2 linked regions of the Spirosoma aureum genome follow. The protein of the gene in region 1 binds, or shares a complex with, the protein of each later gene. Links are inferred from orthologs where the notes say so. Each region holds a gene or a part of one and is shown in the gene's direction. Other genes may lie near its edges. The genes, in order: meaB and scpA.

Region 1 (15,266 bases):
TCTAATTGCCTCCTTCTCTCGGTTTGAATTGCTGAATACTATACTCATTCGCCTGAAGTTGATTGGGATTCTTGGCCGCTACGGCAGCATTTACCTCACCGATGCGGGCATTCAGCGTGAAAATCTTACCATTAACCTCTGCACTGGTCGTTGCCTGATCATAACCACTGGTGTCGGTCTCCACAACAGTGAATGTATTCCATCCATCGGAACTACGCACCCGCGAAACCCGATTACGATTATTGACGATATACAACTCGTTGTTATAGAGAACCATACCATCGGCATTGAGCAATGTTGGACCGGTTATCTGCTGAGGGAGGGTCGGTTTATTCAGATCAACCCGGTATAAGCTCCCTTCGTTGGATTTGGCCACAATCAGAAATTTGTCGGGATGATAGACAATACCATTCAGATTAAAGCCCTGGCTTCCAGTAAACAAGGGAGAATTGACCAGTATGCTGGGTTGAGTTGAATCGGCGGGGACTTTATAAATCACCGGGGAAAACGAGTCCGTAACGTACGCGTTTCCGCTAGGGTCAAAAGCTACATCATTGGCAAAATGAGCAGAATTCGGGAACCACTGGGTCAGATCGACCCGCTTGATATTTTGACCTGTGGCAAGATCATACACAAACAAGCCAGCTGTTTTGCCTGTCGTTTCCGGCTTGCTTTTGGTTGATACGCCCAAATCACCATTGCAGACATAGAGTTTCCCTTCCCGTACTTTAATACCAATCGCACTGATGAGCATCGCATCGTCAGCAATTGGGCTTATATCGATGTAGCGACCATTCTGATCGACCGTTCCAACTTTTCCCTGAGTGATTGAACTGATCAGAAATTTATCGAGCGCGGGCGAATAAGCAACCCCTTCCGGGTACTGTCGATTAGCCAAAAACTGGATGCGGCCGGGAAAAACCGACGCGTTAAATTCAGGATCCAACGTATTGCAGGCCGACAGGCAACAAACTAATGCAAGCAGTCGGCAGGCTCTTTTGACGAAACTATTCATTGGCATAAGATCTTACAGACGGTCAATCAATTCATACGTTCACGCTATATACAGGCTGACTGTTCATTTTTTTACTTATTAGTCTTCTGTTTGAGTTTAGGTCCCTGCCACCACAGCATGAACCTAAACCCAAACAGAAGTCTTAACCTATACACTGAAGTATAATCTAACTAATCTTTTACTCAACTGTGCAAGATTGAGGCCAATCGATTCGATGGCGAATGCAAAAACTATCCCTTCGTTTTCGTGTTCTATATAAACACAACTCCTTACAACGCTATGAAACATTTTGAGACCCTTACTGAAGCGATGGAGGACCTGCGCAGCCGTGGCTACACGCATGAGTTTGCTCCCAAGAAAGATTTTTTGATCGAAAAAAGCACCGAAACCAAATTAAGCGGTGAAGAATTTAACGTAGACGAATTTCACCGTTTCGAAGGCACGTCCGATCCCGGTGATGAAATGACCTTGTATGCCATTACTACGAATGGCGGCTTGAAAGGTGTATTTGTTTCGGCGCAGGGGACTTATGCCAACGAAGTGTCGTCTGAATTAATGGCAAAGTTCAACATAGTCGACCGCCGGGAGGTAAATACACAAGGTTCTGTTGAGCCAATTGCGCATTTACCGGCCAGCTGATAAATGTTTTTGATCATATTTGCAAGAAAACAACCCGGAACATGTCAAATTTTCCGGGTTTTACACTATATTTGCGGCCTTTACACAAAAACGCGCTGTTCTTTTCCGTACTGATACGCCATGAAGTTATCCGAGTTTAAATTTGATTTGCCCGAAAGTTTAATTGCCAAATACCCAGTTGAGCGGGGTGAATCACGGTTAATGGTTGTTGACCGTAAAACAAAAACCATTGAGCACAAGCAGTTTTCGGATATACTGAGTTATTTCGGTGACGGCGACGTGATGGTCATCAACAATACAAAAGTATTTCCGGCAAGATTATACGGCAATAAAGAGAAGACTGGTGCTAAAATCGAAGTTTTTTTGCTGCGCGAACTCAACCGTGAGATGAAGCTCTGGGACGTATTAGTCGATCCAGCCCGCAAAATCCGCGTTGGAAATAAACTCTATTTCGGTGATAGTGATCTGGTAGCCGAAGTGATCGACAATACAACATCACGCGGCCGCACGATCCGGTTCCTCTTCGATGGCAATCATGAAGAGTTTATGAAAGCAGTTGATGAACTGGGCGAAACCCCACTTCCCCGCGAGATCAATCGCGATGCTGAGCTTTCTGACCGTGATCTTTACCAAACAGTTTTTGCTGAACACGTTGGTGCAGTAGCTGCCCCGACGGCTGGTTTGCATTTTACGCGAGCCATGATGAAGCGGATGGAAATTAAAGGCATTCATTTTGCCCCCATCACCCTACACGTCGGCCTGGGCACCTTCCGTCAGGTTGACGTTGAAGACCTCACCAAGCACAAAACCGACTCAGAAAACTATCGTATTCCCGAAGATGCGGCTCAAATTGTCAATACAGCCCTCGATGGCGGCAAACGTGTTTGTGCTGTTGGCACCACATCGCTTAAAGCCATTGAATCGTCGGTATCGGCCAACAGCCGCCTGAAGCCCGTTGAAGGCTGGACCGATAAATTTATCTTTCCTCCATACGACTTCAAAATCGCAAACTCACTGCTGACCAGTCTGCACCTGCCAGAGTCGATCCTGATTATGATGACCAGTGCGTTCGGTGGGCATGAACTGATCAAACACGCATACGAAGTAGCAATCAAAGAAAAATATCGCTTTTTCAGCTACGGCGACGCGATGCTAATTCTTTAAGGCAATTAGTTGGTGAGTCAATCACCTGGTAAGTACTTTTGAGGGGCTTTATGGCCCCTCATTTTGTTATGACGAATTCAGGCACCAACGCGCCAAACCATCACCATTTTGCGATTATTGTTGCCGGCGGAAGCGGCAGCCGGATGAAATCCGATGTACCCAAGCAGTTTCTATTGCTCGGCGGCAAGCCCATTCTTCAACACACACTCGAACAGTTTCTGGCCGTAATCCCTGCTTCTCAGATCATTCTGGTACTCCCTTCCCGTGATCAAATGGTCTGGGATGCCCTCTGTGATCAACATAATTTTCATCCTTCGATTCAGACCGTTACGGGTGGAGCCACTCGTTTCCAATCCGTTCGTAACGGGCTGGCTGCCATTGTGTCCGATGAAGGATTGGTCGCTGTTCACGACGGTGTTCGGCCGTTTATTACGCCGGATATCATTAGTACCAGCTTCGCGACAGCCGCCCAAACGGGATCAGCCGTGACCTGCGTTTCCGTGAAGGATTCGGTACGAGTTGTCGATGCCAACGGAAGCAGCAAAGCTGTTGACCGAAGTCTGTATCGCCTGATACAAACTCCTCAAACCTTCCGGCTGGGTTTATTCCGGCAAGCGTTTAAGGCCGAGGAACAACCATTTTTTACCGATTGCGCCAGCGTAATGGAGTATTCTGGCTTTCCGATTACGCTCATCGAAGGATCGTACGAGAATATCAAGATTACAACACCCGACGATTTGAAAGGGCGTTAATTGCAAGAATCAGATGGGACTAACCTAGAGAGTAGGGAGGTAATTGACACTTATTTGATGGATCTGCTCAAGCAACTCCTCCAGTTGAACGTCTGTTGTTAGTGGGTTCATCAGCGATACTCGCAGGTAAACCCGGCCCCGTAATGTCGTTTGTACGATGTAAACCCGGCCATTTTTCAATAACCGATCGCGGAGTCGCGTATTCAGTGCATCAAGTTCGGCGGGCATATGCGCACCGCCTAAATACCGAAAACATACGATATTGCTTTCTGGCTCAACGGCGAGTTCGAAGTCAGGCCGGTGTCGTACCAGATTGGCAAAACGCTGTGCCAGCCCGTAAAGTGTTTCGACGTTGGCCGTAAAGATTTCTTCACCATACGTTCGTAAAACAGTATATATTTTCACGCTCATCATCAGTTTGGTACACTCAAAAGCCCGCTTACCCGAATTGAACCAATCTTTTGCCGTGGCATCGGCCCAGAGGTACTGCGCTTTTTGCTGAAATGTCTGGTACGAGTCGGCGTCACGCTGGTAAAGAACTGCCGTCACCAGCGCGGGAATCATCATCATTTTGTGGAAATCGATCACTACCGAATCGGCACGTTCGATACCCTGAACCAGGGACCGGTACTTATTCGAAAGTACGACAGCCCCACCATGCGCCCCGTCCACATGGAACCACAACTTGTGTTTCTGACAGAAATTGGCGATGGCTACCAGATTATCGTACGAGCCTGTCGAGGTTGAACAGGCACTACCCACAACGGCAAAAACCGTTAATCCTGCGGCTTTTGCCTGCTCCAGATAGTTCTCCAGCAACTCGGTTCGCATCTGAAAACGATCATTTGTCGGAATTTTGATAATGCCTTCGCTACCGAGCCCCATAATTCGGGCGGCCCGATCTACACAATAGTGGGCTTCTTCAGAAACCATAATCGCTAACCGGGTAGTATGGCCTGCTTCCCAGACGTCTGTAGGGGCCGTTACGGCACGGGCTGTGAGCAGGGCTGTCAGGTTTGCGAGAGTTCCTCCCGAGGTTAGCACACCACTGGCATTATCACCAAAATTCATTTTCCGGGCGAGCCACTGGGTTACAATGCGTTCGAGCGCGTTGGCCGTCATCCCCATTTCATATACTGCCATCCCGTTATTAAGCAAGCCGGTCAACATGCCGGTCATAGCCGCCAGAGGCAGTGGAGGGGCAACCTGATGCCCCATAAATCGAGGATTGTGTAAATGGATGGATCGCTGCACGATGTCGGCTAGTAAAGGCAACGGATCATCATTGGCTGGCTTCTGAAAATCGGCTTCCCAGTAGGCCAACTGTTCATCGGGTTCAGCATAGGGCAAAACGGGTTGTTCGGCCTTTTCAGCTGTATCGAGATGATCTGCCAATAAATCGACCAGCGCGTGTGCCTGCCGGCGAAATGTCTCGGAAGAGTAAGCAGCAATTAATGAATCATTCATGGCATTAGCTACCTGACGGGGAGTTTGTTGGTGTCATTCTGCGACAAATGAAGAACTTAATTTTGATACACGGAAATGCTTAATTTTGATGAATTGATAGCAAAATCGCATCAGTGGATATCTACCAGCTCAGGCATTTTCTGGCTTTAGCCAGTACACTAAATTACCGAAAGACTGCCGAAAACGTCTTCATTGCCCAACCTGCCCTGAGTCGGCAGATTCAGCAGCTGGAGCGTGAAGTCGGTGCCTTGCTATTCAAGCGTGATAAACGCAACGTTGCCTTAACGCCGGCGGGTATCTACCTGCAACAGGAAGCAGGTCGTTTGCTTGAACAATTGGAACAGGCTTTTCGACGAACGGCCCAAATTCATCGGGGCGAAGCGGGCGAGATTCGGATTGGCCATGCCAGTTCGGCCATGCAGTCGATTCTGCCAAAGTTGCTGGTCAGTATTCGTGAGAAAACGCCTGATCTGCGGGCAATCCTGATGGAGACGCCCAATCGCTTTCAGATGGAAGCACTCCTGAACCGGGAAATAGATGTAGGATTTTCGCCTAACATCATCGCCCCACCAGCTATCAGTAGCCGGGTTGTTTACACCGAGAACTTCGTAGTGATCCTGCCCGAAAATCATCCTGTAAGTCCGGAATCCTTTTCGAATCTCTCTGTTTTTACCCACGACTCATTTATCTTGCCACCCCAGTCTGAAGGAAGTGGCTATGTCGAAAGCATTCAGGCGATGTGCCAACAGCATGGTTTTCTGCCGCATATTGCCTACGAATCGGCTTATTCGGGTACGGTTTTGCGGTTGGTAGAAGCAGGTATGGGTATATCTATTGAGCCGATGTCAGCCTTGCGTGGTCAAAATCTTCGACTCAAAACCATTGCCTTGATCAACGTAGCCCAGAAAGCAGAGATGCATATGCTATGGCTAACTGAACGGACCACTGAGCTCCAACCATTTTTTTCGTTAGTCGACCAGATTTTATAAGATACATGCGTAATCGACTATCTTCCAATCAATACGCCAATGGTATCCTGGCCGGAGATCGGCTCCTGTTGAGCCGGGCCATTACGCTCATCGAAAGCCGACGCTCCGACGATCAGGCGCTGGCACAGGAGGTGCTGGCAAACGTAGTCGCTCAAACGGCCAGTTCACGTTCAGAATCATCCATTCGGGTCGGCATTACGGGTGTACCGGGCGTTGGTAAAAGCACATTCATCGAAGCGTTGGGTAAACACCTGACCGAACTTGGCCATCGACTGGCGGTGCTGGCCGTTGACCCCACCAGTCAACGCTCGGGCGGAAGCTTACTTGGCGACAAAACCCGCATGGAAACGTTGTCCATGAATCCAGACGCTTACATTCGTCCTTCGCCAGCAGGCGACGCACTGGGGGGTGTGGCGCAACGCACGCGCGAAACCATTCTTTTGTGCGAAGCCGCCGGATTTGATATCATTTTGGTTGAAACGGTTGGCGTAGGGCAATCAGAAACGGTTGTTCATGGTATGGTTGATTTCTTTCTGCTGTTGATGCTGGCAGGAGCAGGCGACGAACTCCAGGGCATGAAACGTGGCATCATGGAGCTAGCCGATGCACTGACCATTACCAAAGCCGACGACGATAATATAGCGCACGCCCGGCGTGCCCAGGTCGATTACCAGAATGCCTTACATCTCTTCCCGCCTACCGGCACAGGCTGGTTTCCGCCCGTACTGACCTGCTCGGCCCTGACTGGCGATGGCATAGCGGCCATCTGGCAAACGATTCTGGAATACCAGCAGCTAACCACAGCGAATGGCTATCGTAAACAACGGAGACAGGAGCAGCAATTAACCTGGTTTCGCTCGTTGATACAGCACGAACTGAATGCCCGGTTTTACGCCCAGGCAGGTATGCGCGAGCGGCTGGAAACCATCGAAACTAAGGTAAAAGCAGGTACCTTACTGCCCGTTCCGGCCGTACAGGCTTTGCTGGATTCCAGCCTTTAGTGAGCTGTGTCGAACGGATTGTAGTGCAAGCAATGAAATAAAAATGTCGATCAGGCAAACCGAACAGCTAAACACATAATTTACTGACAAAGAAGCCATTAATTACTCTATTAAGTGAACCGTTAACTACTGCGCAACGACTAATCACGGCGAACCACCTATCGACAACAGCAACCTGCTTACTTCTTTTTTATTTTTACACTCATGCACAGATTTCTATTCCTTGTTAGCTTTCTGCTGTCTACAATGGCAGCTTCTGCTCAACGAGATACATTGATCACGATCACCTCATCGGGCGGCCTACAGTTTGACCAGAAACGGCTTATCGTTAAACCGAATACACGCCTTCGGCTCATTTTTCAGAACAAAGACGACATGGCCCATAATCTCGTTGTAACGCGGCCAAACTCACGTCTGCGGGTGGTTGAGTTTGCCCTTGCTCTGGGCGCTAAAGGTCCGGCTCAGCATCATGTGCCGGTCATGGATGATGTACTGGCGCATACAACGAGCATTGAGCCGGGCAACTCCGACTCGCTCACCGTCACACTGGCCGAAGGGGCTTATCCGTTTGTGTGTACCTACCCCGGACATGGTTCGATCATGTATGGCGTCATTTACGCTACAAATCAACCGAAACTTCTCCCCGCTCCCGAAACGGATCGGAACCTTCCGAACCCCGAGCGGACAGCCGAAGCAGCCCACCATCACGCGGCAGCGTCCGGCCATCCTTATTCTCTACAATTACCCGCTGTGTACCGAACATTCATGCCCGATTGCGGCCCTGCAGCTATTGCGGTAGGTTTGCCCGGTCCCGAAGGTGGTCAGTCATATGTGTTCGATGCTGGGCAGTGCCGGTTGCGTTATGCCTGGTCGGGTGGCTTTGTGGATAATACGGAGCAGTGGGATGGCAAGGGGCAACGATTTACGAAACTGGTTGGCGACATCTATTTTCGGGATACGGGCGGCTTTCCCTGGAAAATCGGTACAACAAAGCAGGAAGTACCCCAATTTAAAGGCTATCGATTGATCAACCAATATCCTGAGTTCCGGTATATCGTCAACGGTGTCGAAATTCGGGAATTGATCAAACCAATGGCGAGCGGGCGGGGGCTTGTCCGAATCTTTACGCTTAGTCCATCAAAACAGCCCGTCACTTTTGTCACAACGTCCCAGCCCGGCATCCATTTCAAACCCTCGGTCGGTCGAGTGCAGAACGGAGCGATTCAGCTACCCAACGGAACGCGTCAGTTCTCTCTAACCGTGTCAACGCTCTAAACTTACAGGAGGTAGGCCATCAGCTTTAAAATGGCTGCATAGCTGATTGTATGCCTCCAGCACCCTCCAAAACCATGCTTGCTACCCTTCTTCTCTCGGCCTTGCTTGTAACTTCGGCACCGGCTGATACCATAACTGATTATTACGAAGTCGAAACCATTCCTACGCCACCGGGTCTGGTGGCTGAAACAGGTGGTCTGTCTTTTTTACCCGATGGACGACTGGCGGCTTGTTTCCATCGGGGCGAGGTAATGCTTTACAACCCAAAAACAAAGGTCTGGAAGCTCTTCGCCGAAGGTTTGCACGACCCTCTGGGCGTTGTTGCCGTTAGTAATAATCAGTTATTAGTTATTCAACGACCTGAACTGACACGCATCACCGACACAAACGGCGATGGTCTGGCCGACCAATATGAAACCGTAACGGATCAGTTCGGCATGTCGGGTAATTATCATGAGTTTGCGTTTGGGCCTGTGCGCGATACGAAAGGAAACTTATACATCAGCCTGAATACAGCGTCGAATGGAGCTGGTATCCGCGACGAAGTGCGTGGGCAGTATGACGCGCTTGGGCGACAGGGACGCATGTATGCCTGCGTACCTTATCGGGGCTGGGTTATGCAGATTACGCCCGATGGCAAGGTAAAGCCCTATGCCAGTGGTTTCCGGTCGCCCAATGGCCTTGGATTCGACGCACAGGGGCGGCTATACGTTACCGATAATCAGGGCGACTGGCTCGGAACCAGCAAGTTATTTCACGTGGAAGAAGGTAAATTCTATGGCCATCCGGCCAGTCTGGTCTGGCGACCGGGGTTCCCCGACATTGACCCACTGACGTTGTCCGTAAAAACCCTGGATAGCATGCGTACGGTTGAATCAATTTCTTTTCCGCATGAGGTCATGGCTCACTCGCCAACGCAACTGGTTACGGATAATACAGGCGGTAAATTTGGCCCATTTGCCGGACACCTCTTTGTGGGTGAAATGGATTTTTCGCGCCTTATCCGCATACTGCCCGACGAAGTAGACGGGCAAATACAAGGGGCCTGCATTCCATTCTACGACAAGGCTGGGGGAAAAATTCCACTCCGGATTGGTAATAACCGACTGGCTTTCGCCCCCGACGGCAGTTTGTGGCTTGGTCAGACCGATCACGGCTGGCTTGGCGATCGGGGCATACAGCGAATCCGGTATAAAGGTGCAGCTGCCGGCGTTCCACTAGACATTCTTGGCATGAAGTTAACGACCACCGGTTTCGACCTGACGTTTACGCAACCGCTTGATGAAGCCACAGCCCGTGATCTGGCCAATTATCGATTCAAGAGTTATTATTACGAGTACCATCGAGCCTATGGTTCACCACAGATGGATGTTCATACGGTAGCCGTTGCAGCTGTTAAATTATCCGCTGACCGTAAAACAGTCTCTTTAATGATCAATGAGTTGAAGGCCAGCCGTATTTATGAACTGAATTTAGGCAGTTTGCTGGCCAGTAACGGGCAGAAAAAACTAGCGAATCACCTAGTTTGCTATACACTAAACCGACTTGTTAAAGACGACACATCAGCGGTCCGTAAAACGCACTAACCGGGCAGGATGGCGGTCAAACAGACGCATCGTATCGATGGTCTCATAACGTTCACCCAGCAAGCTAACCGAATCGGCGATATAATACGCATTGGCCAGTTTACGATCCGTCTTTCGGAGAATCTCTCCTCTAAGCGCAGCAATGTGAAACGAATTTACATCCGTTGCCCCGGTACTGCCAATCGTTTCCCGATAGCCATACAAGGGTGAACCGATCGTTTTTCGGGCAATACGTTCCGATTCATTTTTATAAAACTGTCGGGACGCCAGCCGACCTGGCAAGGCTATCCAGTTGATTCCGATTCGCACTACAACCATCACCAGTAACATTCGTCCGAGCCGGTTTTCGGTATCCTGCCACAACCACCAGGCACTGGCCGCCAGCAGGATAAAAACTAGGCCCGTTTTCCAGATTATACCATCGACTACGCGCGTTTTAGGATGAAAAACGGCTACCCAGCAGCCTATGGTAACAATACCAGTTAGTACCAGCCAAATCCATTCGACCCATTTGCGTGGCGAATGAGCTGGTGTACTTTTTTCGTAATAGAAATAGGCTAACACCGTAAACAAAAGTGGTAACAAACCAATAAGATAGCGTGCATAGACCTGTGGCGATGACCAGTAAACTAGCACATTGGCCAGAAATATGATCGCATTAAACGCAATAAAGGACTCTGCTTTAATCTGAGCCAGGCTACCCCGACGAAAAGGTAAACAGATTAGTAAAAGATAGGGCACGAAATGATAAATCATCTCAAACGGAAACGTAAACAGATGGAGCAGCGTCTCCCCTACACCAAATGTAACCACTGTCCGTTTTGTGCTTTCGTCGAATAGAACGCTGGCTACGTTTTCCAACGGAATCTGATTTCGGCTAAAATAAGCAACGTAATAACTCCCCGTAATGAGAAGAAATAAGCTAATACCTACAAAATGAGCAGGATGCCACAACCGTCGGAACTGGCGGGTATAAACAAACCAACTCATCAGCGTAAGCCCCTGAAATACAAGCGATGGTAAGCCTTTTGTTAGAAAACCAAGAGCTGTCAGCGTGTAGGTGGCCAGAAACAAGGCCCAATAGTTACGGCGTTGATCAAAATGATAAACCAGCATCATTGCCGAATAGGTCAACCAGGCAAAGGGGATGTCAATTGAGCTCCAGAGCGAGTCGTAAATCAGAACCCGGCCATTCGTCAGTACCATCATCGCCACAACGAAAGCGATCATTGTTGAGCGATCAGCGCGAACGGGCATGTATCGCCGTACGAAGCCGAATATTGTCAGGCCAAACAGCAACAAGGCAACTACCATCGGCAGCCGCAGCGTAAACGACGAGTAACTGCCAAAGAGCTTATAAGAAGCGATAATAATCCAGTTGTAAAGCGGTGGTTTATTAAAGTACAATTCACCGTTCAGCGTTGGGGTAATGTAATCGCCCGATAGTATCATTTCGAGCGCTACCAATGCCCGGCGCGGCTCGTCAGAACTCGTATCGAGTGGCAGGTAACCCAGATGTGACAGTAAAGCGATCAATAACAGGCTCACTGTCAGTGCAGGCCAGCGAATCAGGTAAAGAAGCCAGGAATGATGAGTTACTGTATTATTGACCACAAATACATTGAGTTTACATTTCTACCACAAAAAAAGGCGAACCATCGGTTCGCCCTACATTTCACTTAAAATTAATCCCTATGAATTTCCCAGAGTCCGGTCTGGCTCATCGGTCCGATTTACGGGAACTGAGCTTTCCGACGTGCTACGGTTCCAGTCAGCATCGGCTACTTTTCCGGAATCCGATACGGTAGTGTCGTTTGTTGGCTGCTGATAGGCCGTCATTGGATTGTCTTCATCGGTTGATGCGTCGTCGGCATCGACAGACAATGGCGGCTGTCCCCAAGACGCTCGCTTTGCTTCTTCGACATCGGCAGCGGTAGGCTGATTATCTTCGGTCGCTGCCCGTGCCTCGGCCTCCTCAACATCACCCGGCACATCGGTATCGCTACTGGATGCGACTCGAGATGGCAATTCGTTATCCAGATTCTTATCGTTCAGTTGTGCCAATTCAGGAGCAATGCCCATTGTATTGTGCATCTGCTGAGCAGCATACGACTCCGTGCTTTCTTTGCGGCTTTTACTACTTACGCTCATAACGTTGTTGGTTTAGTGTTGAGTTAGTAATGTGATCGGTAATCTGCTCAATCGAGAACTCATTACACAATCAGTATTCGTTGACTATATCAGTAAGTTGGCTGATTGTTAAGATCGGTCCCCGTATGCGCAATATCGTGATCGGTTTCCTCCTGCGAGTCATCAGCAGACTCGTCAGCTTTTGCTTTATCGTCCTGTTTCTTAGCTTCTTTCTGTGCTTCAGGAGTATCTACTTTGTCGGCAGAGGCATAATCGTCGGGGCCGCTCGTAGTTACATCGACCATAGCCGTGTTTGTTTTTCCCTGATCGCCAACAGCAGTATCAATGCCCTCCTGCGTTACCTCCATGGTACTGTTATCCTGATCGCCCATACGCAGAATACCATTTTTACCATCCATATCCGTACTTCCAATGGCACGATCATTGCGGCCATCCTGCCCTCCACGAACTTGCTGACTATCCAGACCGTTGGCGGAGTTTTCCTGCTCGTACTGATGTTTATTATCCTGTTCGCGCCGATCGACATCGGCGTCATCCGAACCAAAAGGGCCTTTGGTCCGTCCGTTAATTTGCGCATCGTCGCGCTTTACGTCTTTCGTGTCGTTTTCCATGGCGTTGAGTACTATTTGTGTTTAGAATAACTTGGATTTCCCGAAAAGGTTTGTCTTTCAGATCGCTGATATGTGGGTATGTAGTAGCTATTTTCAGCGAAACGACTAGTCCTGCAATAAGACCATTTGGTTAAAAAATAAGATATTTTCGCTATAAATCAGTAACTACCGCTTAGTAAATACTACGCATTGGCATCACCATAAACACATAATAATTATATTAAATATATTAATAGCTATACTTTTTGTAAACCGATTAGTGGTCTGCAATGTACTCAGGGACTTTATTTATTCGACGGTATGTTAGCCTGTTAGAAAGGATAGGTTCTTTGTAGCCGCATATACCCAATCTCAATGGCCAAATCGATTCGGCCATCGGGTAAGATGCTTCATTTTAGAATAATTTAATAGTTGGATAAAGCGTAATGCGAAAAACGGGCTGACATTGTCGGCTCGTTTTTTTGTTTTTTTCTCAATCAACAAATAAGATCAGACACCTTGATGAGGATAACCTAATCGAACTCGCAATTCTATTATTTCTAAAAACCCTACAATAATAGCGCCAGAATTACTACTTACTTTATTATCAGTGAAATTTTTAATCAGTTTAAATTGTGTCTCTCTAAAGTTAATCAACTGTAGTAGAGAACATCCTTATTGGTTTCAAAATTAGTTTTGTACTAACCGCCTAAATCGGTCATGTTCTGTCGCCAGCTAAACGGTGGTAAACAGCTTCTGGCAAAAAAAAGGAGGTCATCAAATTGATGAGCCTCCTTTTCAGAAAACGATCCGGGTCGTTTAGTCTACGTCCCAGAACAGTTTCGTCGCAAATGCGTCAATATTGCCCTGAGCGGTTACGTTGGCCGTATTTGAACCAGACTCCGTATTGGGGTAGAAAAACCGCACTGGACGTTTGTTGTCAGGCACCTGAATACTCTGCGGAATAACCGGCAGGTTCGTCCGTCGGTATTCAGCCCAGGCCTCCAGACCGTTGAAGTTTACGAACGAAATCCATTTCTGAATAGCTATCGCGGCCAATTTATCAGTCGATGCATCCCAGTCATAGTTTTGAATTTTGCTACCTTTAAAAGCTGCAGCACCGGCAGTATTTGCTCCCAGGACACGGAACGACTGAACAATACCTTCTTCAAAATATGCTTTCGCAGTATTCGGTAGTGTTACATCTGTATAGCGTTGTTTCGCTTCTGCCAACAGAAATTGCACTTCGGAGGCTGTCATAAGAATGTAAGGACGGTTGTATTCCCCTTTCACGATCAGACTTGGCCCCAGCGAGGTTGTATTGGCGGGTAAGTAGCCAGAACTGGCCCCAAACGGTGTACCAGAATAGTTAGCTGCGACTTCTTTGAGGGTACTTACGCCCGGCGTACTGGAATTCTCACCGCCATTGGCATAGGCAATCCGCTTCAGGCGTAGGGTATCACCAGACGCTTTGAGGCTATTGACGAGAAACTGCGTTAACCGCGGATAGTTGTTAAGAGCTCGTTTTGCGCCGTTAGCGTCATAACCCCAGCGGTCGTATACAGGATTTAGTTTCCCGGCCGTCGCTAAAAAGAACGAAGGCCCACCAACCGCAACCTCTGATGCCGTAATAAAACCAGAACCTTCAGTAACAATCTTATTGATTTCAGTTTTGATATACGTATCGCGCCCTGAAACTTTAGACTGACGAATAAGAATTCTCATTTTGAGGGAGTTGGCAAATTGAACCCATTTGGTAATATTACCACCGAAGACAATATCGGAACCAGTAAAAGCACTGGCAAAGGCGTTGGCTTTTAAATCCGTAATAGCCTCGTCTAACAAGGCAATAAGCGATTCGTAGACCGCTTTCTGATCATCGAATTTTGGGGCCAGCGACGTTGTCGCTTTCAATGCATCTGAATACGGCAAATTCCCATACATATCGACCAATTGCTGGTACAGCATGGCTTTCATGACTTTTGAGGGCCCTTTCAGATACTTCTGGCTATTTGCGTCAGCATTGTCGATTACAAACTGGTAATCCTGCAAATTATCATAATACGGGTCCCAATAGTTGAAATCGCCATTGGTAAATTGATAGGCGAATTGAGCCGTATTGATGATATACCCATTACCCTGCGTCCATTGGCCAGACCAGTAGAAACCGATTTCGCTTGATCCCTGTCCATCTGTATTTCCAGCAATATTTCTGGCTGACGTATTCAGGGCATTCGTAAAGACAAAGCTCGGTGAAGCGGTTGGCAACTGATTCGGATTGGTGTTAACGTCCAGATATGATTTCGGATCACAGCTCGTACCAATCACGGCCACTAAAGCGGCTATAATTATTGTTTTGAATTTCATGTCAAGTCAATCGTTGGGTGATTAAAACGAAAGGTTAATGTTAACCCCATACTGACGTACAGGTGGAGTCTGGCCCGTGGTGTTAATACCAAGGCCGATAGCTGACGTAGTGGTCGGCGTTGACGTTGCCTGGCTTCCTGGTAGCGGATTACCCTGGTAACTAAACTCAGGATCCGTATAGTAGTTGAGCTTATCGACAATGGTGATAAGATTCCGGCCATACAAGGCAATGCTGGCTCCCGAGAAGATTTTCGTTTTAGACAGCAATTT
Region 2 (15,272 bases), 1.4 Mb from region 1 along the record:
CGGCGGCAGAACCCTACCAACTTGTTGCCCGACAATGGCATTTCCCGATAATTGGCACATTTTCGTATAAAGGTTTTTTCGAAAAAGATCGGGCCGATTCAACAGTTGCCGAATTGAAACGAGAAGGCCTCGATACGCGTATAGGTGAAGTATCGGCCTGGTCGACTTTAGGATTTTTGAATGATCCGATCCTGTCCAGTTTTCTGGACCGACCGGTTGGAAGTCTGGCAGAACTGATTATTCACGAATTGACACACGGGACATTGTTCGTCAAAAACAGTTTAGAATACAACGAGAATCTGGCTGATTTTGTGGGCGAGTACGGCGCATTGCGCTTTCTGGCTCAGAAATATGGCATAAATTCAACGCCCTACCGTGACTATTTGGCCACGAAAGCGTTTTATGAACGGTATGACCAACACATCCTGCGTGGAACCCAAATGCTCGATAGTCTTTACCGAACATTTAACATTACAACGGTTGTTGCGGTTAAAGACTCATTGAAGTGGCAAACCATCCGGCAGATTGTTGTCTCGTCGGATACAATTACCGACGAACGGAGCAAGGGCGCGATACGTTCAATAAAAAAACGACGTTGGGACAAACTAAACCTACCGAATAATGCGTATTTTATTGGTTATCTGACCTATAGAAAGCAGCAAAATCGCTTCCGGCAGGAATTTGAGCATAAATTTGGCGGAGACTTTAAACGGTATCTGACTTTTCTTAAACAAACTTATCCATCTTTATAAACGATGCCCGAAGTGGGCGGTTGTTCCTATGAAGAAGTACTTAATTGGCCTTGGTATCATCTCCATTTTGGGAACTGGTTTTTCGACCCTGAACGCTTACCGGCGTGTGGTCAATACCAGCTTTGGACCGGGCGAACATCTTGAATACCGGGTTCACTACGGGTTTCTGAACGCGGCCGAAGCTATTGTAGACGTTAGTCCAACGGTTTACAAGGTCAATGAACGGCCCTGTTATCGCGTCAATGTAGACGGGCGTACGGTTGGCGCTTTCGATCTCGTAACGCGTATTCGTGATACCTGGCGCTCATACATCGACACCTCGGCCATTCTTCCTCAAAAGTTCTATAGCAACCTTCAGGAAAACAATTATCGCAAAGAGGAAAACATTACGTTTAACCACGAAGCCAACACGGTGAAAGCGGAAGAACGTACCGAACGCGATGTGTTTAAGGTCCCTGATAACGTCCATGATTTCATTAGTGGTTACTATTTCCTGCGAACGTTTGATTTTAGCCGTATCAACAATGGGCAAGTCATTGAGCTGCCCGCTTTCTACGATGATACGGTCTACAACATGAAGGTTCGTTACCGTGGGAAGGATGTTATAAAAACGAAATCTGGCAAAATTAATGTCCTGAAGCTCAACCCTGTTCTACCTCAGAACAAATTATTTAAAGACGAAGAATCGATCCGTATTTTTGTGTCTGATGACGCCAACAAGGTTCCAGTTAAAGTTGAGGTTGATTTGTGGGTTGGCTCGATGGTAATGGACCTGAAACGTAATGTTGGCCTGAAACAGCAACTGAAATATTATTAGAAGCCTGCATTACATTTTTTTTAACGTGACCAGACGACTTAAGCGAACTAACACTCGCTCGAATGCCGTTAGTCGGCTCCATCGAAAGGAATAAAACGACTCTCTGGTCGAGCCGAAGCTCTCATAGAAGCTTGCAATAGATTGCTTCTCCGGGCTTTCGAAATCGAACACGAGCTTCTGACCTGCATAGTCCCGGATGACCTGATCGATCAGTAGCGTCCGGGCATTTTTTTTTCGTCCTGTCTCCGATGCCGCATTAAACAGGTAAATAATTCGATTGCCTTCCCGCACAAACAAGGCCCCCGCTTCAATGCGCCCTTCCTGCATGGCATACCGCAAAATGCCAAATCCTCGCTTTACTAACTCATCCCCAAGATTGGCAAAAATCGTATACGCCCAATCAGCTACACCACCCCGAATGGTATCAGCATGGTTCAGGCGAAACAGCCCAAGTAACGGATTCAAATCGGATGAGTCACTAATGGTCCAGTTGGCGGCTTCGGCCCGACGCAGATTTATCCGGCGATCGGACGAATATTGACGAAACACAGCGTCGTAACCGACTGACAAGTCAAGTACGTGTGTGGTAAGTGTTTGTGCCTCACAGGAAAGTGGTTTCGATACATTCAGGCTTAATGAAGATCCATAGCGAAACCGATTCTGAATCGCTTGTAAAAAAAGAGCGGGATCAAGGGACGTATCCAGGCTAAAAACAGACAGGAACTGGCAGAAAAAGGGCTGATGAACGACCCACGGATGCAATATTCCGGCAACCTGCTTCCGGCGAAGTGGCACAGGCATTACTGCCCGATAATTTCCTCGCTCATCATATACAACTAACCCCATCCAGCACCAGTCGGGAGCTGGCAACACAGCATCCAGATACCACGAATAGCCATAAACGATTCGTTGTGTTGATGCCAGCACACAGGCATCCCAGGCAGCGGCATTCAGTTGCTGCCGAGGCACAAATGTTGGCATTATAGAGTCAGCAGGTTGGCGGGAAGAGAGTTGGCTCATCGATTATACTGCGCCTGCTATAGGCTGTGAATCGCCTATTTAAAAAGCGCCTTCAGCTTTTCGATCGAAGCGCGGGTTTCGGCATTTTTAGACACCTGATCGCTGATTGTCTGAATGGCGTGAATAACGGTGCTATGGTCGCGCCCACCGAAATGATAGCCGATCGATTTGAGTGACAGATCCGTTTTTTCTTTGGCCAGATACATAGCCACCTGACGCGGATAAACCAGTTCACGTTTGCGGCTCTTGGCCTTCAGATCGGCGATTGTTACGTTAAAAAACCCAGCAACAGTCTCCTGAACTGAATCGATCGTGACTTCACGTTCCGAATCTACGACGATGTTGCGAAGCGTATGCTTGGCCAGTTCAAGATCGATTTCGCGCCGGTTCAGCGATGCCTGCGCCATCAGCGAAACAATAACACCTTCTAGCTCACGAACGTTAGTATTCACACTATGAGCCAGATATTCAATCACGGTATCTTCGATATAAATACCTTCAGCCTGAAGTTTTTTCTGAATAATGGCAATACGCGTTTCCAGATCGGGCGTCTGTAGATCGGCCGAAAGCCCCCATTTAAACCGCGACAGCAGCCGATCTTCCAATCCATCCAGTGCCCGCGGAGCACGGTCGGAGGTCATGATAATCTGTTTACCAGACTGATGGAGGTGGTTGAAGATATGGAAGAAAATTTCCTGCGTCTTCTCTTTTTTCTGTAAAAACTGAACATCGTCAATCACGAGCACATCCACCTGCATATAGAACGCTGTAAAATCGCGTATCCCATCGCTACGGATAGCATTCAGAAACTGGTTGGTGAACTTCTCCGACGTTACATAGAGAACAAACTTGTTCTGGTTGTTATTCTTGATGTAGTTCCCAATTGCCTGAACCAGATGTGTTTTGCCAAGCCCCACTCCCCCGTGAATCATAAGCGGGTTGAACGACGTAATGCCCGGACGTTCGGCCACGGCATAGCCAGCCTGCCGCGCCAATCGATTGCAATCTCCCTCCACATAATTGTCGAAGGTATAGGTGGGATTCAGATATGAGTCGAGTGTGAGCGAATCGAGGTCTTTAAGCTGGAATGGGCTTTTTAAAATGTCTGGGTTGACGTTGTCGGGTTTGGATGTCTGGGGTGATTTTGTCGTTGGCACATTAACCGTCAACGGGCGATTTTGCTCATTGCCTTTGTCGACGATGATTGAATACTCCAGTTGCCCATCACGACCAATGGCCGTATCCAGCGCTTTACGCAGGGCATGAACGAAGTTTTCTTCGAGCCACTCGTAAAAAAATTCACTCGGGACCTGAATCGTCAGTACATTACCGCTGAGCCGAAGGGGCACAATTGGCTCAAACCATGTATTGAAGCTTTGTTCGGGTACAATCTCCCGAATAACGCTCAGACAGCGATTCCATACCGTCATCACTTCACGCTGCATGGTTGTCTGGGTAGTTACATTCACGGGAGTACATTTCTGTTACGTTGGTGTCGCCAAAAAAGGGAGACAAATGTAGGGAATAATCTGACCGAAACTACCGGGCCGGATGGCGTTTTTTTTGAACCATAACGCCTACCCTATCATTCATTAAGCTAAAATTAATTGTTTCAGACGGAACGTCAATGACTTACAGTAATCCCTTTGAATAATGCAACAGACTTGTTACCTAAGGGGATAAGAAAGCGTTTTTGTCCCCGAAAAGAGAAAATACTACTTTTACTTACGCACTTTATAATTATTCAATGGAGCCACTTTTGAGTGACCTCTTTCCGGACGCCGACAAGTCTGCCTGGCTGATGCAGGTTCAGAAAGAACTGAAGAGCACTAGTACTGGCAATTCTCCGTATGAGAGCCTCCGTTGGCCCACTGACGAGGGTTTTGTTGTTGAACCCTATTACACAGCCGATGATCTGAATAGTCTGCCGCTCGAAACGATACAGGCAGTACAAAAGCAAGTTCCAGGCTGGCTCAATGTGCCGGAGCGACAAATCACCAACGAACGAACTGACAGTATAATTTTACGTGATTCGATCAATCGCGGGGCCGATGCGCTTATTCTTAACCTGCCATCGGCTGCTATTGATTTATCGTGGCTGCTGAATGGAATTAAATTAAGTGACAACCCTGTTTTTTTCAAAACCAACGACCCGACGGCATTCGTTGACTCATTGAAAACCGTTGCGCCTTATCAACTAAGGGGTGGCTTACTCACTGATCCGATGGCACAATGGCTACAATCCGGCCAACCCGTTGGCGCTGGTTATCAGACGGTAGCCGATGTCACGAAAGCCACCTTTGATTCACCTCAGTTCCGAACAATCTGCGCTAATAGCCATTTATTCCACAATGCCGGTGCGACGGCTACGCAGGAACTGGCCTTTCTGCTGGCATCACTCGCCGACCAGTACGACCATCTGACTGATCTGGGCTTGACGATTGAACAGCTCGTGTCCAAAACGCTGCTGTCCGTATCGGTTGGCACCCATTATTTCATGGAGATCGCCAAGCTTCGTGCCCTGCGTGTCCTGCTGGTTCGATTTCTTACAGCTTATGGGTCAGTTCAGTCATCGTTGTTTATTCACTGCCAAACCTCTACGTTCTACGACGCAGCCGTTACGCCTTACGCCAATTTATTACGGGCAACAACCGAAACAATGGCGGCTGTGATGGGCGGCTGTGATGCCCTGACTGTTCATCCCTACGATACGGTTTCAGGCTTAACATCCGATCATGAGTTTGCCGACCGCATTGCCCGAAATATATCGATCCTGCTAAAAGAAGAAAGCTATTTAAACAAAGTCGCTGATCCGGCTGCGGGTTCATACTACATCGAAAATCTGACCCAGCAGCTGGTCGAATCAGCGTGGGCATTGTTTCTGGCGGTTGAAAAACGGGGAGGATTTGAAAGAGCATTTACCGATGGGTTTATTGCCGGCGAAATTGAGCAAGCCTATCAGGCTAAAGTCGACGCAATAAGGGCTGGTAAAGTATTGGTTGGCGTCACGAAGTTTCGATCCGATGAGATCATGAATCAACTGAATCAGTCGTCAGAAACGTCAGCAAGTTTATTACCCGACCGCCGATTAGCTGCCGAATTTGAGTAAACGCACCGATCTATGAAACCCGACTTCAGCAAGATACAAACTCAGTTGCCCGTTCAGTGCGAGCCGTCACCAAACCTCACTCAACAGCCTAACACCTTCCCCACCGCTGAAGGTATCAGGCTCAAACCTCATTTTTCGGCTGACGATATCGATGACGCGAAACACCTGAATTATGCGGCTGGAATTCCGCCGTTTCTGCGTGGGCCATACGCGAGTATGTATGTCCGCCAACCCTGGACAATCCGGCAATACGCAGGCTTTTCAACCGCCGAAGAATCGAACGCGTTCTACCGGCGAAACCTCGCAGCCGGTCAAAAAGGCTTATCGGTTGCGTTCGATCTGGCCACGCACCGGGGCTACGATTCCGACCACCCACGCGTAGTAGGCGACGTAGGTAAAGCTGGGGTAGCCATTGATTCAGTGGAAGACATGAAGATTCTGTTCGACCAGATTCCACTCGATCAGATGTCGGTGTCGATGACGATGAATGGGGCCGTATTACCGATTATGGCGTTTTTTATCGTGGCGGCCGAAGAACAGGGCGTTCCATCCGAAAAACTATCCGGCACGATCCAGAACGATATTCTGAAAGAGTTTATGGTCCGGAACACCTACATCTACCCGCCTGAACCGTCGATGCGAATCGTTGGTGATATTTTCGCGTACACGAGTCAGCATATGCCCCGATTCAACTCCATCAGTATCAGCGGCTATCATATGCACGAAGCGGGTGCACCGGCTCAGCTCGAACTGGCCTATACGCTCGCAGACGGGCTCGAATACATTCGTACAGGGTTACGCGTGGGTATGGGCATCGACGATTTTGCGCCCCGTTTGTCGTTCTTCTGGGGTATCGGCATGAACCACTTTATGGAGATCGCCAAACTACGGGCAGGTAGGCTTCTCTGGGCAAAACTAGTGAAACAGTTTGACCCTAAAAATTCAAAATCACTGGCGCTGCGAACTCACTGCCAAACCTCCGGCTACAGCCTGACCGAGCAGGACCCGTTCAACAATGTGGCCCGAACAACGATCGAAGCGCTGGCCGCCGTACTGGGTGGTACGCAGAGTTTACACACGAACTCACTGGATGAGGCCATTGCCCTACCAACTGATTTTTCGGCCCGCATTGCCCGAAACACGCAGCTTTATCTCCAGTACGAAACCGATATAACCCGTGTAGTCGATCCGTGGGGCGGCTCTTACTACGTTGAATTTCTAACAAAAGAATTAGCCGAAAAGGCCTGGGCACTGATTGACGAAGTCGAGCAATTGGGCGGCATGACCAAAGCTATTGAAACGGGTTTGCCCAAACTACGCATTGAAGAAGCAGCCGCCCGGAAGCAAGCCCGGATTGACGGTGGTAAAGACGTGATTGTGGGCGTAAATCGCTACAAACCTGCATCTGACACCCCGATCGAACTTCTCAACATTGACAATCAGGCTGTGCGGGAATCCCAGATTCAACGGCTGGAACGAGTCAAGGCAACTCGCGACAATGATCGGGTAAAAGCCGCGCTTGCAGCACTTACAGAAGCAGCCGGGAACCGGTTACCGAATACCGGAACAAATCTACTGACCCTTGCTGTTGAGGCCGCCCGACAACGCGCCACGCTGGGTGAAATTTCTGACGCTATGGAAAAAGCATTTGGCCGCCATAAGGCCACGATCCGTGCTGTATCGGGTATTTACTCGGCCGAAGTATCGGATGATGAGAACTTCCGGTTAGCCCGTGAGATGAGTGATCGCTTCGCCGAACTCGACGGTCGACGGCCCCGGATTCTGGTTGCCAAAATGGGGCAGGATGGCCACGATCGGGGTGCCAAGATCATTGCGACAAGCTTCGCCGATCTGGGCTTCGATGTTGATATGGGACCGCTGTTCCAGACACCCGCCGAAGTAGCCCGACAAGCTGCCGAAAACGATGTGCATATTGTGGGCGTATCGAGCCTGGCAGCGGGCCACAAAACATTGGTGCCACAACTCATCGACGAACTGAAAAAGATTGGCCGCGACGATATTCTGGTTATTGCCGGGGGTGTTATTCCGGCACAGGATTATCAGTTTCTGTATGACGCGGGTGTTAAAGGCGTTTTCGGGCCGGGAACCGTCATTTCGATTGCTGCCCAGAAGATTCTGAGCGAGTTGATGAAAGATCAAAATTAAGATGGTTATAGCTAATCTCCGTTGCGTCATTATTGAAGACGAGCCACTGGCGCAGGAGCTACTCGAAAAGTATGTTCGTCGTGTACCATCGCTTCAATTAATTGCCACATTCGACGATGCCATTGAAGCATTTGAGCAATTGCCCGCCCTCCAGGCCGATCTTATTCTGTTGGACATCAATATGCCCGAAATGACGGGCATTGAATTTTTGCGGGCCTACCCGACCCCTCATCCCGCCATAATTCTGACAACGGCCAATCCCAATCATGCACTCGACGGATTTGATTTTGGTATAACCGATTACTTGCTCAAGCCCATTCCGTTCGACCGTTTTCTGAAAGCCATCGGCCGGGTCAAAGAGCGATTCCCACAAACGAAAGTGGGTATTATGCCCCTTTCCACTCCAGTCGTAGCGGATCAACCGGGGCCTGAGCTTACGAATGAATTCATCTATCTGAAAACGGATAAAAAGCTGGAGCAAATTCGATTCGATGACATCATCATGGCCGAAGCCCTGGGCGACTACATCAAGGTTTTTCTGGCAGATCGGTTTCTCGTCACGAATCTTACGATGAACAAACTAACCGAAAACCTGCCTTCTGATCGCTTTTTACGCATTAATCGTTCATTTCTGGTTCAGTTGAAGCACGTCAAAACGGTCGAAGGAAATTCCGTAATACTCACTAATGGCCGTGATCTGGTTATTGGGTCAAGCTATCGGGATACGGTAAAGGACCAGATTCGACGGTGGTTGGTGGCCTAGCTATTACGGCTTGGCAGGCAACTTTCCAGACTGGAGCTGCTTTACGGCTACGTCCAGCCACTCTGATTCAGGCAGGTGAGCCAGGCTGATATCGGGCAGAATACCCGTTGGATCGATAGGAGCCGTGTCGGTCCAGGGCGATTTGGCCATCGGAATGACCAATCGTAAGTCGGGGCAGGGAAGCGGTAGCGGGTGTCGTAGATCGCCGTAATCCATCATACCCGACGTGGGACTACCCATCACCGAAACACCGGGGCTCTGCTTGGCAATCTGAATGATAAACTCTGAGCTACTGGCGCACACATCGTTGATAAGCACGACCACACGACGGGGATTTGGGCGAATATTGTCGAGTTTTATCGTTACATCAGCACTTCCATTATTGACCAGTTCCCCCATGTGTTGCTTCAACTTTTCCACGAATAACTTTTCTTTGGCCCACTGGGCTGGCGTATAGTACCCCGAATCCCGTTCGATCATCTGGATGTTATCGACCGACGATCGCATGAGCCACCCTCCCGGCCACGTAACAGGCTTCGAATAAACGTAGGGCAAGAGTTTTTCCCAGGTATTGTTCCCTCCTCCGTTGTCGCGCAGGTCGATAATCAGGTTGGGGGTTTGGCTAAGCATAGGCTCATGATAGCGCAGCACCGAATCCATGACCTTATCGGAGAGCGAAAAACCACGGCGCAAGCTGATCAGGGCTACGTCGTTGGCCAGGGGTTTTATGTAAAAACCGTTGTTGACCCGATTGGCAGCGAGTTCGGCCTGTTCAGCGGCTGTTGACGTAAACGGAAATTCACGAATAAGGGTCATCCCCCAATAGGCGTAGAAAATATTGCCATGCTGCTTTGTTGGGTGCTGGTGATTACTGCGTCCAGACAAGATGGCTTTTACGAAATAGGATTGCCCATGACGCTTGGCTCTGAACAACTCCAGCCCCGGCCGAATAGTCGTGTCCTGACTGCTTAGCACAATACCCTGATAATCGAATCCATTGGGGGAGCGGCCTGGCTGATGCAAAATAGCAACCTCAACCTTACCATTCTCGCTACGCCAAATGCCCACTGGCTCATCTCTGCGGGCATTACTCGTCAGCTGCCGAGCCTTAGCCAGCGTTAGTGGTTCGTAGTTTCTGGGTAGTTTGGCGGTTTGATAATTGCCCAGTTGCAGATGCCGATCCTGGAAAAATAACGTGTAGGCAGTCAGCAAATCAAAACAGGTCCCCTCAACAGTCGTGCGGGCGGCCACCGTACGAAGGCTATCGCACAGCCGATTATAGGCTATCTGTTTCTTTCCGTTGGTCTTATCCATAAAACCGGCATAATTGAGTTGAACTTTCCTGACAATAGCATCAAAATTATGGACGCACTCGCAATTAGGCTGTGCCTTCAACACAAGTGTAGTTAGGAGCAGAAACCAGAGCAGTAAAAAACGTAAGTTGGGCATCGGAAGCGTTTCGTTTACTAGATGATGGCCAAAATTGGCCTACTGATAAACGTTGGTCTACTTTTTTCGATGAACATGCTTTTTTTTTCGATGAATCCATCGCCAGTTATTTCAACGATAATCTATCGACATCCAGCGAATGTATTTGCTTAAGCCGGACATGAGCAAAATCTTTGTCTTAAATCAATCAGCCAATGCTACTAAACCTGCTCACGAACGAAATCCGATACCGGGGTTATATACGGCTTCTGTTTCATGCCTTGCTGCTGGTTGGTATTGGTGCATTGGTGGGCATTTTCTACCTATCCTGGTTTGGACAGGGAGGATTTACAATAGGTATCTGGGCTGCTTACGGGCGTGAAGTGATTGGGGTTGCCATTCAGTATTATCTGTTGGTCTGGCTATTCCGAAGCGTTGGGACCAGGCTTATTTTCCTGCTACCTGGCCTATTGGCTTATTACTGGCTTACGTATACCTATTATTTTGTAACAGCCATTCAGGTCTACCAGTACACAAATGTCGATGACTTTTCAGGTGCAGCCTATCACTTTATCCAGCATAAAGACCAGTACTGGCAAACGCTGTTCTCCTTCAATACACTGATGCGGCTGGTGCGTTTTCCGATGCTAATGACGCTTTTTCCGCTCCTGTTGTGGGCTGGTGTAGCAGCTTACCGTCGGCAGATTCTCCAGACTCAACTGGAATACAATTATCTTAAAAGTCAGGTTAATCCTCATTTTCTGTTCAATGTGCTGAACAGCATCTACGCCCTGACCGAAGAAGAGAACCCGCGAGCCGCTCAAATTGTGCAGCAGCTATCGGGCATGATGCGGTATACACTTTACGAAACCAGCGAAGCCTTGGTACCGCTTACCAGAGAGCTGGATTTCATACGCGACTATGTGGCATTGGAAAAGCTACGAACGGGAAAACGCCTTTCGTTAACGATAGAGCTACCCGATGCGATTGATAAACCGCTGCAAATCGCCCCGTTTATTCTGATCACATTTGTCGAAAATGCCTTTAAGCATGGTGTAGAGAACACCACAAAAAAAGCCTGGGTCACAATTTCCGTTCAGTTACTGGCTGAGCGACTTCATTTGCATGTGTCGAACAGTAAACCAGAAACTCAAAAGTCGGCTACGAGTGGGCTGGGGCTGGCTAATGTTCGTAAACGGCTAACGATGCTTTATCCAGGCCGATACTCCCTTCAGGCTAACGATACCGGTAGCACTTATTCCGCTGATCTCTATATCCAGCTCCGGTCGTTATCACTATCTAGTAGCTCAAAGGGAGTGGCAACAGAAAATCCCCGACCCGTTACCAAATAAGTTATCCTCAGAAATCTGCACCATTACCCCCTCTTTTCATGTTAGCTCATTACGAACTAATTCCCGACGTATTATGAAAATTGGAGTAATCGGGGCCGGTAACATCGGCCATACAATCGCCCGTTTGCTTATCAAGGCAGGTCACGAAGTTGCCTTAAGCAACTCGCGCGGTCCCGAATCATTGAAAGATATTATTGATGAACTAGGCCCACAGGCCCATGCCGAAACCGTTGACAATGCAGCCGCTTTCGGTGAAATTGTCTTGCTGGCGGTTCCCTGGCGATCACCCGAAGCACTCCCCCACCCCGATCTGGTTGCGAATAAAGTGGTGATCGATGCCATGAATCCCTACGGCACGGGTGGCAGCGTTATTGACCTGGGCGAGTCAACATCGAGCGAGGAAGTCGCCCGGCGCCTACCCGATACCCGACTGGTTAAAGCCTTCAATACAATCTGGTATAAGCATTTAGCTGAACTGGGCGACGTTTCGAAACCCGAAGCCGAACGCCGGGCGATCTTCATTGCCGGGAATGATTTAAACGCTAAATCCATCGTTTCAGACTTGATTCGGGCTATAGGCTTTGCCCCCATCGATGCGGGTTCACTCCGCGAAGGAGGGCGAAAGCTAGAGCCTAACGCGCCCTTATATGGCAAAGAGCTAACTGCAACCGAAGCGCAGGAAACGCTGACCAACTTATAAAATAAGTCCCCGCCAGATGATCTTCCGACGGGGACTTATTGAGTTTCAGGCACTAAATAAACACTTGGTACTGCAATATCAGCTGGCCACGTCGACCACCCGACGAAATTTGTGAAGTGCCCGTTGATGGCTCGTAGTAAGGTCGGTTCTGGTAATCGAGTGTAAGCTTACCGTTGTGGCCTTTAATCAGGTAATTGACGCCGACATTGTAAACGCCAAGCGTACTTGTTACCCGCTGATAAGTAGCGATCTGAGCCTGTACGTAAGGCATGAGCGTGCCATTACCGGGCCCAAACAGATCTCGTTTCAGGAGGTAGCCAAACTGACCATATACCACACTACCCGTTCCGAACATTGGGAACGCATTACCCTGGGTGCCACCCAATGCACCGGGCCGTTGCGCGGTAACAATATCACTGGCAGGATTCATCGCACCGTTGAAACGAAGATAATTTGTTCCGTAATCGGTATGAAAATAGCCAAGATAGGCGTTAAGGGCCGTTCCTTTTTCCCGATTCAGGGGCATATCCAGAAACGAAGCAATCGACCACAGGTTCATGTTCTGATAAGTCGTATCGCCGGGTGCGTCTACGCGTACCATTGCGTTTTTCTGCGTAATAAACCCAGCTTCCAGGTTAAATACTTTTTTCGCGCCCAGATACGTACCCGTATTATAGCCAGGTGCCTGGTGAGCTTCCTTATCGAAGAATTGCCACATCAACAATCCCTGAAATTGTTTAGTATGGCCTTTTAACGCGAAAATGGAATTAGGTCCATAAACTGGCAATGCTGAACCATTGGTCTGGATTGGGAATGGATCACTGATAGCCACACGGTAATCGAGGTGGCCAACCTGCCCGCGGGCATAGAGGCTTAATTTGCGGGAAAACTGGTCCGTTTGATCAACGGTAGCCTGCGCAAATACGGGCACATCCATCGTCATGATGGTACCCACGCTGGGTGCACTAAACCGCGAAAGCCCATTCACAATGGTCAAACCAGCGCCAATGTTCAGGTAGTTTTTGTTCCTGAACACTAAATATTCACCAACCGCATCGTGGAAAAAAGCCTGTATTTTTCGCTGCGATGATGCGGTTTGATTAAATCCACCATTCAGGTAGTTAAAATTGTTCATCCCAAACTGGAAGTACAGGAAAACATGATCGCTGAGTTGGCCGAACATCTGAATTCGTGTCCGACGGAGGCCAATGGAGAACGCATTATCTTTTGGAACACCAATAACGGTCGATCCGGGGTTATTCTGGTTGAACTGTAACCACGCCTGATTCAGAAATGTAGCCTTAAAAAAGTGCGAACCCGATTCGTTGAGGTTGAATTTCAACTCGTTTTTTTCGGCTGATGGCTTTGGCGTAGTCGCTGGTCTGTCACCAGGTGTATCGACTGATGGGGTAATGGGTTGTTGAGCAAAGGTAAACTGGCTGGTTAATAAAAGAGCCCCAAGCCACACAGTTTTCGCGGTTTTATTCATGCTACTTCCGTTTTTGGATATTCAATAAAGCTTTGTTCACGGCAGGGAGGCAAGTCCAGCCATTCGTTAAATTGTGATTAAACTTAGGATAACATCGTGTATTATGTCGTTATATTTTTAAGAAGTAAAATCAAAAAGCCGCCTACTGTTAAAATAGGCGGCTTTTTGATGTAATAATTATCGCTAAAAACCGTAGAATGGCTTCCAGCGAGAGACCCGATTGGTTTATACCTCTGCAGGATTTGCGGGTACAGGCTTATCTTTTTTACCTGTCACTCGTCCATACAAACGACGGAAACTATTAAAAATATTCTCGAATGTCAGGTATACAGTCGGAACCAGTACCAGCGTCAACAGCAGCGAACTGATCAGTCCACCGATAATAACCCAGGCCAGTCCATTCTTCGACTCCGAACCATCGCCAGTGGCCAATGCCATCGGTAACAGACCAATAGCCATCGCGATGGTCGTCATCAAAATCGGGCGAATCCGTTCACGACCGGCTTCCACGAGTGCATCGACCGTACTCTTACCTTCTTCTTTCTGCGCATTGGCAAAGTCTACCAGCAGAATAGCGTTCTTAGCCACCAGACCAATCAGCATGATCATACCCAGCATAACGAAGAACGAAATCGGCTGCTCGGCCAGCGCCAACGCCAGGAATGCACCGATTATGGCCATCGGAATCGAGAACAGGACCACAAACGGCCGGAAATACGAATTATACAAGGCCACCATCAGCAGGTAAACAAACGTAATGGCCAGTCCCAGCGCAATACCCAGGCTACTGAAAGCATCCGATTGACGTTCCAGATCGCCCTTAAGCTTATAGGTTACGCCACCGGGCAACTCTTTGGTCTTCAAAATATTATCAATCTCCGTACCAACCGTACCCGTTGGGCGACCCACCACGTTAGCGTTAACGAACAGAGAACCAACCCGGTTATACCGTGTCAATTGAGTTGCCCCCGTACCAAGCTGTAAATCAGCAATCTGCTGGACTTCGATTAGTTTACCCTGCGCATCGGGCACTGTAAGATTACCGACATCGTCTTTACTCTGGCGGTTAAATCTATTCAGCTCTACCCGAATATCGTAATCACGGCTGCCAACCCGGTATTTACTGTCCGTATTGCCCGAAAAAGCAGTTTGTAACGTTGCGCCTACATTAGCTACGGAAACCCCATATTGCGCCATTTTACGCCGGTCGAGGTTTACTTTGAGTTCCGGCTTCGGATCGTCTACGGCTAATTCGACATCGGTGGTTCCGCTGACCGATTTCACGACCTGCTTCACAATGGCCGCTGCCTGTTGTAGATCCTGCTGGGTATTACCCTGCAACAGAATCTGAATCGGAGCCGCATTAGCCCCGCCCGTAATTCCAACGGGTGCCGATTTTACGTTCAGGCCGGGTGTTTTCAGAACCTCCGCTTTCGTTTGGGCGGCAAACTGCTCAATCGAAATACTACGCTCCTGCTTCGGAACAATGGTTACCGTAATTTCTGCTTTATGATATGGTGTTGAACCCAATCCTCCACCCGACGCCGAACTCGAATAGCCAACGTTGCTGTTGACTTTCCTGACTAGCTTATTCCCCATCAGTTGCTTCTCGATCTTCTGACAGATACGGTTCGTCTCGGCAAGGCTATTGAATGGTTCACCCTCGATCTGCACGA

What was found.
Region 2: the proteins of meaB (region 1) and scpA are in contact, whole or in part, in a crystal structure (PDB 8DPB), measured with the Methylorubrum extorquens proteins. The link is inferred for Spirosoma aureum from one-to-one orthologs. Residues at the interface, in SOR26638.1 of Methylorubrum extorquens: Arg20, Ala21, Ala24, Arg25, Thr28, Ser32, Arg33, Arg34, His37, Thr98, Gly99, Gly100, Ser101, Ile102, Leu103, Lys106, Thr107, Ala110, Ala113, Ile114, Asp115, Arg116, Ala118, Phe119, Ile120, Arg121, Pro122, Pro124; in SOR27001.1 of Methylorubrum extorquens: Glu577, Glu578, Asn579, Asp580, Gly581, Arg582, Arg583, Arg585, His596, Ala604, Ser605, Ala608, Asp609, Gly611, Phe612, Asp613, Val614, Asp615, Ile616, Gly617, Pro618, Leu619, Glu625, Arg628, Gln629, Val631, Glu632, Asn633, Asp634, Glu661.

What each region holds. Positions count from the first base shown.
Region 1 is NZ_CP050063.1:3,030,090-3,045,355, reverse strand. The notes cover bases 5,135-8,029. They hold meaB (methylmalonyl Co-A mutase-associated GTPase MeaB), read left to right. Parts: upstream 5,135-6,031; coding sequence 6,032-7,027; downstream 7,028-8,029. Other genes in these bases: G8759_RS11980 (plastocyanin/azurin family copper-binding protein), read left to right, coding at 7,232-8,029; G8759_RS11990 (LysR substrate-binding domain-containing protein), read left to right, coding at 5,151-6,026. Also shown: G8759_RS12015 (SMP-30/gluconolactonase/LRE family protein), read right to left, coding at 2-1,015; G8759_RS12010 (hypothetical protein), read left to right, coding at 1,295-1,654; tRNA preQ1(34) S-adenosylmethionine ribosyltransferase-isomerase QueA, read left to right, coding at 1,775-2,818; G8759_RS12000 (2-C-methyl-D-erythritol 4-phosphate cytidylyltransferase), read left to right, coding at 2,887-3,570; G8759_RS11995 (pyridoxal phosphate-dependent decarboxylase family protein), read right to left, coding at 3,595-5,037; more of G8759_RS11980, read left to right, coding at 8,030-8,302; G8759_RS11975 (PQQ-dependent sugar dehydrogenase), read left to right, coding at 8,377-9,888; G8759_RS11970 (ArnT family glycosyltransferase), read right to left, coding at 9,865-11,502; G8759_RS11965 (hypothetical protein), read right to left, coding at 11,581-12,039; G8759_RS11960 (hypothetical protein), read right to left, coding at 12,129-12,650; G8759_RS11955 (SusD/RagB family nutrient-binding outer membrane lipoprotein), read right to left, coding at 13,449-14,996; G8759_RS11950 (SusC/RagA family TonB-linked outer membrane protein), read right to left, coding at 15,018-15,266. UniProt on the Escherichia coli protein: Binds and hydrolyzes GTP. Likely functions as a G-protein chaperone that assists AdoCbl cofactor delivery to the methylmalonyl-CoA mutase (MCM) ScpA and reactivation of the enzyme during catalysis.
Region 2 is NZ_CP050063.1:1,580,621-1,595,892, reverse strand. What follows is about bases 5,387-8,287. They hold scpA (methylmalonyl-CoA mutase), read left to right. Parts: upstream 5,387-5,710; coding sequence 5,711-7,864; downstream 7,865-8,287. Other genes in these bases: G8759_RS06445 (LytR/AlgR family response regulator transcription factor), read left to right, coding at 7,866-8,287; G8759_RS06455 (methylmalonyl-CoA mutase family protein), read left to right, coding at 5,387-5,698. Outside these bases: G8759_RS06475 (aminopeptidase), read left to right, coding at 1-752; G8759_RS06470 (DUF3108 domain-containing protein), read left to right, coding at 781-1,569; G8759_RS06465 (GNAT family N-acetyltransferase), read right to left, coding at 1,579-2,550; chromosomal replication initiator protein DnaA, read right to left, coding at 2,625-4,034; more of G8759_RS06455, read left to right, coding at 4,337-5,386; more of G8759_RS06445, read left to right, coding at 8,288-8,627; G8759_RS06440 (S41 family peptidase), read right to left, coding at 8,631-10,076; G8759_RS06435 (sensor histidine kinase), read left to right, coding at 10,271-11,407; G8759_RS06430 (NADPH-dependent F420 reductase), read left to right, coding at 11,481-12,107; G8759_RS06425 (hypothetical protein), read right to left, coding at 12,160-13,596; G8759_RS06420 (efflux RND transporter permease subunit), read right to left, coding at 13,822-15,272. UniProt on the Escherichia coli protein: Catalyzes the interconversion of succinyl-CoA and methylmalonyl-CoA. Could be part of a pathway that converts succinate to propionate.